Regions from separate parts of the Serratia surfactantfaciens genome, predicted to be linked through region 2. Evidence: predicted binding sites of a transcription regulator. Region 2 holds the regulator's gene; the other holds the start of a gene.
The links. The regulator Fur, encoded in region 2, represses iron uptake genes when iron is present. The targets are predictions, from matches to a motif close to ATAATAATGAGAACNACTATCAA.
Positions count from the first base shown of each region.

Region 1: the regulator Fur is predicted to act here: its motif matches at 2,912-2,934, upstream of entS (enterobactin transporter EntS).

Region 1 is NZ_CP016948.1:4,789,668-4,794,835, reverse strand. Features, by position in the region: gene ATE40_RS22335 ((2,3-dihydroxybenzoyl)adenylate synthase) at 1-141, opposite strand, end outside; gene ATE40_RS22330 (isochorismate synthase) at 149-1,354, opposite strand; gene entS (enterobactin transporter EntS) at 1,567-2,835, opposite strand; gene ATE40_RS22320 (enterobactin synthase subunit F) at 3,011-5,168, opposite strand, start outside.
Region 2 is NZ_CP016948.1:583,549-588,716, reverse strand. Features, by position in the region: gene ybfF (esterase) at 1-517, shown strand, start outside; gene ybfE (LexA regulated protein) at 774-1,061, shown strand; gene fldA (flavodoxin FldA) at 1,326-1,865, shown strand; gene fur (ferric iron uptake transcriptional regulator) at 2,195-2,641, shown strand; gene ATE40_RS02740 (beta-N-acetylhexosaminidase) at 2,890-5,168, opposite strand, start outside.

The sequences.
Region 1 (5,168 bases), 910 kb from region 2:
GCTCTGGGCGTCGATGATCGCCGGAGCGTCGTTGTTGGCCTGGCGTTCGAGGATCTCGGTCAGCGGCTTGTCAATCCAGTAGCCGCGCTCGCGATAGCGGCTGGCGAACTCCGCCGGCCAGGGGGTAAAGGCAATGCTCATCTTGTCGTTATCCTTGATTCATACCAAAGGCACGCAGAATGGTGCTGAGTTTGGTGCCTGTTTCATGCCATTCAGATTCGGGTGAAGAGTCTTCCACGATGCCGGCGCCGGCGAACAGCCGTACCCGGTTGCCGTCAACGGTGCCGCAGCGGATAGTCACTACCCACTCGCCGTTGCCTTCGTCGTCGCACCAGCCGACGATGCCGCCGAACAGGCCGCGATCGAACGGCTCCAGCTTGCCGATCAGGGCGTGCGCCTGGGCCGTCGGCATGCCGCACAGCGCCGGCGTCGGGTGCAACAGGCAGGCCAGCGACAGGGCGTTTTCGTCGGGAGATGCCGCCTCGCCGTCGATCGGCGTGGAGAGATGCCACAGCGTGGTGGTGGTCAATAATTCAGGGGTTTGCGGCACGTTCAGGTAGCGGCAGCGGCCGGCCAGCACGTCACGCATGCTTTCGGTGACGATGCGATGCTCGTGGCGATCTTTCGCCGAGGCCATCAGCCGCTCTCCCACTTCGCGATCGCGCTGCGGGTCGGCCTCGCGCCGGGCGGAACCGGCCAGCGGGTTGGAATAGAAACGGCCGCCGTCCTGACGCAGCAGCAATTCGGGGCTGGCGCCCAACAGTGCGCCCTGCTCCAGCGGCACATGGAAATGGAAACCGTGTGGGTTCTGGGCAATCACGCGCGCCATCAGCGCATGGCGATCCACCGGCTGACGTGTTTCGATCTCCAGCAGGCGCGACAAGACCACTTTGTCCAACTCACCGGCCTTCATCGCGTCGACGGCGTCGCTGACCATGTTCATGAACGGCTGCTGTGGCGGCAGCTCCGTTACCCCGGCCAGCTCCGGCCCGTCCGCCGCCGGCCTAACGCCGGCCATAAAGGCGGCGCGATCGAACCAGCGGCTCTGCTGCGGAATAAACAGCGCCGAAGGCTGCCGGGTATCGAACGGGATGGCGCCGCACAGCAGCGGCTTTTTGATGCCGGCCTGTCGGGCCTCGGCAAACGCCTGCCGTACGCTGCGCTGGAACTCGCCGTTCAGATCGGCGCCGTCTGCGGCCGGCAGGCGAATGCGGCTGAAACAACCGGTGGTGGTCAGACTGCGGAAAGGAGAAGTAAAGAAGAAGCCCGACGCCGGAGAAAAATCAGCGGCAAATCGCTGCTCTTCGCACTCCTGCACTTCCTTTCGATTGATGTCGTTCACGGCAGTATCCATCGCTTCGCCCTCAAGAATTTGAAGTGATAACCAATATAATAATGATTATCATTTGAGTTAATTCCGCGCTAAATTACTCGCCGATATTTGCTATGTCAATAAACGTAAGCACTTCTTTCATTTCGAAATCATGACATAAACGCTGTGGGTTTTACGCATGCCGATGATAAGCATTGCTATTTGATCCCACAGCGTCGAATTAACGCATTGAGTTACTTTTCACTGGCCGGCTGAGGCTCGTTCTGCGGCTCCGGTTTGTGCATCGTGACCTGACGCAAACCGGTCATGGCGAACAACAGCAGGATGCCGAGCGCCGCCGCGCCGAAGCCAAAGCCGCTGGCGCTCATCGCCGGCAGCATAAAGGCGCCCATCGCCCCCAGCAGCAACGCGCCCAGCGCATCGCCCACCACGTTCTGCGCCGTCCACAGGCCATTGATGCGGCCGAGGAAGTTGTCCGGCGTCAGGCTCTGGATCAGACCGTATTGCAGCAGCGAGTTCAGCGCGCTCAGGTAGCCGAACGCCACCAGACACAGCAACGCCAGGCTGTACCACGGCATCAGGCCGAACAGGCCAATGGCGGCGAACGCCGCGATCGCCGTCAGCAGCATCACCCAGCCGGGGCGCGCCACGTGCGCCACGCGCCCGCTGGTGAACGCGCCGATGGCCGCGCCGAGCGGCACGGCGGCGTACATATAACCGAGGTGGGCAGCGTCGATGTGCCAACCTTCCGCCATCGCCGGGTACAGCACGCGCACCGCGCTGGCCATGGTCAGCAGCGCGCCGATCAGCGCCACCATGCCGATCACCTTGTTCTGGAACAGGAAGGCGAAACCGCCCGCCAGCGCGCGCAGCGGGTGTTCACGCGGCTGCGGCGGCGGCATCAGCTGCGGCAGGCTCAGCAGCGGCAGCAACGTCAGCAGGGTGCCGAACGCCGCCAGACCGTAGTTCCAGGCGATGCCCATATGGGCGATCACCAGGCCGCCGATCGCCGGAGAAAGAATCGAGCCGAAGCGCACCGTCAGCATGCTGATGGCGCCCGCCTGCACGATGTTTTCGCGGCCCACCAACGCCGGCGTGGCCGCCAGCAGCGCCGTCACCCCCACCGCGCCGAAGAAGCCGTCCCACACCGCCAGCAGATAAATGGCCGCCAGCGAAGGCGACGGCAACAGGGCGTTGAGGCACAGGCCGACAAAACCGACGCCGCAGGTGGAGCGCGCAAACAGAATCAGCCGGCGTCGCTCATAGCGATCGGCCAATACCCCTCCCATCAGCAGCCCAGCGAACATGCCGCCGCCGGCCAGCGTCACCGCCAGCCCGACCTGCAGGGTGGAACCGGTCAACGCCTGGATCTGCACCGGGATGGCGATCGCCATCAACCCCAGCGCCACAATGGAGATAAAGCGCGCGCAGAACACCGCGCGGAAAGCCCGGTTGGTTTTCAGCAGGCTAAAATCAAGCAGGATGGAGGGTTTGCTACTCATCGGTTGTTCACCACATCTTTAAACGGGGATTCTGCAGTTGCGGGGCGCTATGCTAGCACAGATGACGAAATCAATAATGATAATAAAACTCATTGATATTCAATTGTGAGCGACCGCAAGAAACGCCGCCAAACGCGGGATAATCCCCGTGTCTGGCGGCGGGATGAGGGAGTCATTACAGCGTGCGCAAGATCCGGTTCAGCAGCGGCCCCAGCACTTTGAACGACGCCGGCGAAACGATATCGACGTGCGCACAGTCCAGCTCTTGCGCCTGCAGCGCATCAACGTACTGCGACCAGGTTTGCTGCACGTCCATCCCTTCCTGCAGCGTGCGTTTAGCGACGAACAGCGTCGCCTGGCCGTGGAAACGGGCGGTGCGGGTACGCGACAGCAACCGCACCGAATCGGCGTAGTTGGCTTCGATGTTGTCGAACATCGCCGTGCGCGTCTCGCCTAGCGCCGGATCGAGCGTGTCCTGCGACACCGCCAGGAACTGCTCGCGCTCGCGCTGCACTTCCTTCAACACGTTGTCGTCCAGCATCACGTCCCAGTTTTGGGTCTCCGGCGGATAGGTATCCAGCAGGCCGAGGAACGCCACCTGCTCGCCGCGCGCCTGCAGCCGGGCGGCGATGCCCTGCGCCAGCGTGCCGCCAAGCGAATAACCGATGAAGTGGTACGGCCCGTGCGGCTGCACCTGCAACACCGTCTGCAAGTGGGCATCCACTACCTGATCCATGTCTTCGCTCAGCGCCAGCGGGCCATCCGGCCGCGGCGACTGGATGCCGACCAGCGACCAGTGTTGGTCGAGATAGCGCGGCAATACGCTGAACTGCCAGGAGAAGCCGGATGCCGGATGCAGACAGAACAGCGTCGGCCCCTCGGTGACGCGCAGCGGCAACACGCTGTCGAAGCCACTGCGATCGGCCTCTTCCTGCGTGCGATCTTCCGCCAGCAAGGCGGCCAGTTGCTCAACGCGCGACGCCACCATCACCTGGCCGACGGACACCGCCTTGCCCAGATCGCGGCGCAGCTCCGCCGCCAGGCGCATCGCCAGCAGCGAATGGCCGCCGAGCGCGAAGAAATCGTCGTCGGCGAACACCTGCTCGCGCTGCAGCAAACGGGCGAATACCGCCGCGATCTCGCTTTCCAACCCGGCCTGCGGCGGCCGTCCTGCCTTGCGTTCACCGCCCTGCGGCTGCGGCAACGCCTTGCGATCCAGCTTGCCGTTGGCGCTCAGCGGCAAATCCTGCATTTCCACCAACGCCACCGGCACCATGTGCGGCGGCAGGCGGTCGGCCAGCGCCGCACGCAAAACTTCCGCATCCCAGCTCGCGCCGGGTTGCATCACCAGATAACCCACCAGCTGGCGCGCATCGCCGCCGGCGTCCACCGGCGTACCCTGCAACACCAGCGCGTGCGTCACCGCCTGGCGCACGCCCGGCAGCGACAGCAAGGCGTGGTCGATTTCACTCAGCTCGATACGCTGCCCGCGGATCTTCAGCTGATCGTCGCTGCGGCCCAAATATTCCACCGCGCCGTCCGGCAGCCAGCGCGCCACGTCGCCGGTGCGGTACATCCGTCCGCCCTCGCCGAACGGATCGGCGACAAAGCGGCTGGCGGTCAGATCCGGCCGGCCAAGGTAGCCGTGCGCCAGCTGCACGCCGGTCAGATACAGATCGCCCGCCACGCCCGGCGGCACCGGCCGCAGGCGCGCGTCCAGAATGCGCAACCCGGTGTTCCATACCGGCAGGCCGATCGGCACGTTGGCGCCGGTCACCTTCGCCAGCGCGTCGCCGTAGGCCGGATGCCAGGTCACGTCCACCGCCGCCTCGGTCGGGCCGTAGAGGTTGTGCAACGGCACCGCCGTGCGGCTTTGCCACAGGCGGCACAGCTCCGCCGGCAGCGCTTCGCCGCTGCAGAACACCTGGCGCAGCGCGGCGCAGCTCGCCACCGCCGCGTCGTCGTCCAGGGCAGCGACGAAGGCCGCCAGCATCGACGGCACGAAGTGCAGCGTGGTAATGCGATGGTGTGCGATCAGCTGTTGCAGCTGCTGCGGGTCGCGGTGCGCCTCCGGCGGCGCCATCACCAGCCGGGCGCCGACCATCAGCGGCCAGAAGAATTCCCACACCGAGACGTCGAAACTGCATGGCGTTTTCTGCAGCACCGCGTCGTCCGCCCCCAGCGGGTACTGGTGCTGCATCCACAGTAAACGGTTGACGATCGCCTGATGGCCGACCAGCACGCCTTTCGGACGCCCGGTGGAGCCGGAGGTAAAGATGATATAGGCCGCATGGTCCGGCGTCGGGCCCGCGATCGCCACCCCGGCGGCGTGA
Region 2 (5,168 bases):
CGTCATCGGCCATTCGATGGGCGGTAAAGCGGCGATGGCGCTGACCGCCATCGCGCCGGAGCGCATCGCTAAGCTGATCGTCATCGACGTGGCGCCGGTGGATTACCAGACTCGCCGCCACGATGAGATCTTCGCCGCGCTGAAGGCCGTCAGCGCCGCCGGCATCACCCAACGCCAGGCGGCCGCCCAGCTGATGCGCGACTATCTGCAGGAAGAAGGCGTGATCCAGTTCCTGCTGAAGTCCTTCCACAATGGCGAATGGCGCTTCAACCTGCCGGTGCTGATCGAACGCTACGAAGACATCACCGGCTGGCAGGACGTGCCGGCCTGGCCGCACCCGACGCTGTTCATTCGCGGCGGCCTGTCGCCGTACGTGCAGGACAGCTATCGTGCGGACATCGCCCGCCAGTTCCCGCAGGCCCGCGCCCATGTCGTCGCCGGCACCGGCCATTGGGTGCACGCCGAAAAACCGGACGCGGTGCTGCGCGCCATCCACCGTTTCCTCGACGAAGCCTGAAAAATACGCTCATCTGGCGAAAAAACGCGCTAAAGATAACGGCTTAGCGCGTTTAGCCCGCAGTTAGGCATTGTCGCCGCTCCATCTGCTGGGGTAATATGGCGCGCTATAATTTTGCCGCCGCGCCAGCGCGTTCGCGAACGCCGGTTCGGGGGTGAATTTGGGTTAGGGTTTATTGGCCCGAAGTGTGTTAACCGATGCCTCCGGAAGCGTGCGAGCGCTTTTTGATGCAAACTCCCTTGCAGTACCGCTACCTATGGCAAAAGAACAAACGGATCGCACGACGCTGGATCTGTTCGCAGATGAACGCCGTCCGGGGCGCCCGAAAACCAACCCGCTTTCCCGCGATGAACAGCTTAGAATCAATAAGCGCAATCAGTTACGGCGCGATAAAGTGCGTGGATTGCGGCGCGTAGAGCTGAAAATCAACGCGGATGCGGTGGACGCCCTGAACAAATTGGCGGAACAGCGCAACATTAGCCGCAGCGAACTCATCGAGCAGATGCTGTTGGCGCAACTGGCGGAAGAACAGCCGGAACATTGATCTCTTCGGCCGCACGCGCGGCGCGGCGTTAAGGACAACGCCGGATCGACCACGCTTTTCTTCATTCTCCGGCATCGCATAAATGCGATAAAACCCCGGCGCCACTTTCTGGCATGATACGCATTTACCGGCAAGAGACTGCGCCTGTCGGCGCCCGCCCCCGTGGCGAAAGGCTCTTGTCATGGCATCATTTTAATCGGCGTCAGCGGCGGCAGTGCTGGCATCGAGTAATGCAATTACTTGAATTTAAAGGTTATACGCGATATGGCTACTGTAGGCATTTTCTTTGGCAGCGACACTGGCAATACCGAAAACATTGCCAAAATGATCCAGAAAATTCTCCAGAAACAGTTTGGCGACGACGTCTCTGAAGTACACGACATCGCTAAAAGCAGCAAAGAAGACCTGGAAGGGTTCGATATCCTGCTGCTGGGTATCCCGACCTGGTACTACGGTGAAGCGCAGTGTGACTGGGATGATTTCTTCCCGACGCTGGAAGAAGTCGATTTCAACGGCAAACTGGTGGCGCTGTTCGGCTGCGGCGACCAGGAAGACTACGCGGAATACTTCTGTGACGCGATGGGCACCATCCGCGACATCATTGAACCGCGCGGCGCGGCCATCGTGGGCCACTGGCCGACCAAAGGCTACCACTTCGAGGCCTCCAAAGGCCTGGCGGACGACAACCACTTCATTGGTCTCGCGATCGACGAAGACCGCCAGCCGGAGCTGACCAACGAGCGCGTCGATGCCTGGGTCAAACAGATCGTCGAAGAGCTGAGCCTGGCCGATATCGTCGGCTAAACGCCGCAACTGGCGAAAGGTTGAACAAAGGCCCTGTAAAGTGCATAGTGTGCGCACAGGGCCATCATCGGCAGCAGGGATTGCTGCGATAGAAGCTACAGATTTGTAACTTCCCACCCCGTCAAGGTAGACTGAGTTATCGGTTTATCCCACCCATCAAGGCGTTGCATGCAAAACATGCAATAGTGCAATTATATCTTTGTTAACAACCGGCGGTTTCCATTTAGTACAACCGGTTCTATAATGAGACGCATTAACTCTTTGTGCCGACCGATGCCACAGGCGAGTACGCCTCAACTTGATTAGCATAGTAACAGGACTGAATTCGCATGACCGACAACAACATCGCATTGAAGAAGGCCGGCTTAAAAGTCACGCTTCCGCGACTCAAAATCCTGGAAGTACTGCAAAATCCGGAATGCCATCACGTCAGTGCGGAAGATTTGTACAAAAAACTGATTGATATGGGCGAAGAGATCGGCCTGGCAACGGTTTATCGCGTACTGAACCAGTTTGACGATGCGGGCATTGTGACACGTCACAATTTCGAAGGCGGCAAGTCCGTGTTCGAACTGACCCAACAGCATCACCACGATCACCTGATTTGCCTGGACTGCGGCAAAGTGATCGAATTCAGTGACGAATCCATCGAAGTGCGCCAGCGTGATATCGCCAAGCAGCACGGCATCAAGCTCACCAACCACAGCCTGTACCTGTACGGCCACTGTGAAACCGGTGACTGCCGCGAAGACGAAACGCTGCACGACAAGAAATAAGCCTGACTGGCTATGAAAAACCGCCTCACCCTGAGGCGGTTTTTTTATGCTTGCTGAACGGTGAGCAAAAAAATCCCCGGACCAGCCGGGGAAAGATCATGTCATGAAATACTACAATTGCAGCGGCACTGCGACTCCACGTACTGCTCTCACTTTCACGTCCGCTTCACGCCGACACGCGCAGAGGCGGACGCATTCCCCCTTCGTTAAGCGGCCCGCCGCCATGACGACAGGCCGATGCGCCGGGCTTAGACCTTCTCGGCGCGGCTGTAACGTTTACCGTCGGGACTGACCGAACGCACCTGCACCTCACCCGATACCGCCGGCTTGGCCTTGGCGTCATAACGCTGCCACTGCTTGCCGCCGTCGGTGGAATACTCGATGCCCAATCCCGGCAGCGCGATATTCGCCTCCAGCTTGCCGCCCGCTACGCGTGCGCCGGGCACCGGCAGACGATAAGCGACGCCACCTTTGTCCAGCTTGGCCAGTTCACGCTGGCCCAGGATATTGGCGAAGCGCAGCCAGTCTTTCTCCAGCGCCTTGGTGTCGACAAAGTGGGTCTCCCCGCCTTTGTATTCGCGGCCGGCGCGATAGTCCTGCTCCCAACCGGCGCGGTGCCAGGCGCGTTCGGCCACCGACAGCGCGCGCGGGAAGATCATGTATTCCATCTGCGGATCGGTGCGCTGGGTTTCGCTCCACAGCTGAGCGGACAACCCGTAGGCTCCCGGCCACGGCTTGTCGCTCTTGGCGTTGAAGTGGTTGCCGTCGCGATCGACCGAGGTTTCCGCGTTCTGCGGCATGTTGTCCGGCGCGAAGCTGAACACCTTGCGCTCGTCGCTGAAGCGAGTGCCCCAGTAGTAACCGCGCTCGTCCGGGTTCACCTCGTAAGGGAAGTCCATGTAGACGTAGTCCGGGTTGGAGACCACCACTTCATACCCTTTATTGGCCCAATCGTTGACGCTGTCGAAACCGCCCCAGTACAAGGTATCCCAGAAGTTGACGCCCACGCGCGAGGTGGCGAACGACTTCGCGCTCTCGGCGTCTTTCAGGCCGTCCTGCCAGGCCTGCATTCTGTCGATGCCGTGCGCCTTCACCAGCTTGCTGACCTCCTGGCCGAAGTAGCTCGGTAAGTGCTCCATGTCGGCCACCTTGCCTTCTTTGATCATCGTCTGGCAAACCTGCGACTTGGCCCACGGCTTGTCTTCGTTGCTCTGGTCGATGACGCCTTTACCCGGCTCCGGTTTCGCCTTGTCGGTATAGCCGGCGCCCAGGCGGATGTTTTTCGCCTCGTCGCCGCCGAAGTGCCAGGTTTTGATCGGCTGCCCGGCTTCTTTATGCATCTGGGCGATCTCGCCGATCACCTTGTCGACAAAGCGCTGGGAAGAATCCAGGCACGGGTTCAGGTAACTCTGGCGGTTAAAGAACTGCACGGAGGTGGTATTGGAGGTATCAGTCGGATCCACCAGGCGGAATTCGTTGGCCTCCTGCTCTTTTCCGGCGGCATGCAGCTTTTTATAGCGCGCCTCCATCGACACCACCGCGGCGCGGGCGTGCGCCGGCATGTCGATCTCAGGGATCACTTCAATCTGGCGCGCCTGGGCGTATTTGATGATGTCGATATAGTCCTGACGGCTGAAGAAACCACCGTAGACATCCGGCCCCTGGCCGTACTGCGGCAGCAGGCAGGTGGTTTCGCTCAGATCGTGGCAGCGCTGGCCGCCGACTTCCGTCAGCTCAGGCAAACCGGGGATCTCGATACGCCAACCTTCATCATCACTCAGGTGGAAGTGGAATTTGTTGAGCTTGTAGGCCGCCATCTGATCCAGCAGACGCAACACCGCATCCTTCTTATGGAAGTTGCGCGCCACGTCGAGGAAAATGCCGCGATACTGGAAGCGCGGCGCGTCGCTGGCGTCCAATGTAGCAATCTTGCCGCTGCCGTCGGTCGGCACTAACGACAGGATCGACTGCAACCCATAGAATACCCCGGCCTGATCGAAGCCGATCACCCGCGCCTCTTTTTTGCCGATCTTCAGCTCATAGGCGCCCGGCACCGCCATCGCGCCTTTAAACTTGCCCGGCTGGATATCGGTCTTGATCGGATAGCCGTTGGCCTGAACCGGCACGCCCAGCAGCGCAAAGCGCTGGTTGACGACGTCCGCCGCCGGCTTGACCAGCGTGCTCAGATCCGGCGAGACCCCTTTGCGCAGATCGGCGTCCTGCGCGTGGACCTTCACCTGCATCGGCGTCGGCACGATCTGGCCGCGCAGCGCGCCGGCGGGCAGCGTCTGCAGCTCGGCATTGCTGACAAAGCGCGAAGCCGGCGTCATCAGAATGTTTTTGTCGTCTTTGGTGCGCTTCCACTGATCGCCGGTGAACGGCGCCACGAACTGGTCCAGGTTTTCGGTGTCGGTATTCGCCAGCATTTTCGGTTTGGCGTCGCCGGACGTGGCATACCAGCGCGGCAGGAAGTCATTTCTAAACAGCTGCCAATATTCGGCGACCACCGGGATTTCCACCGCCTTGC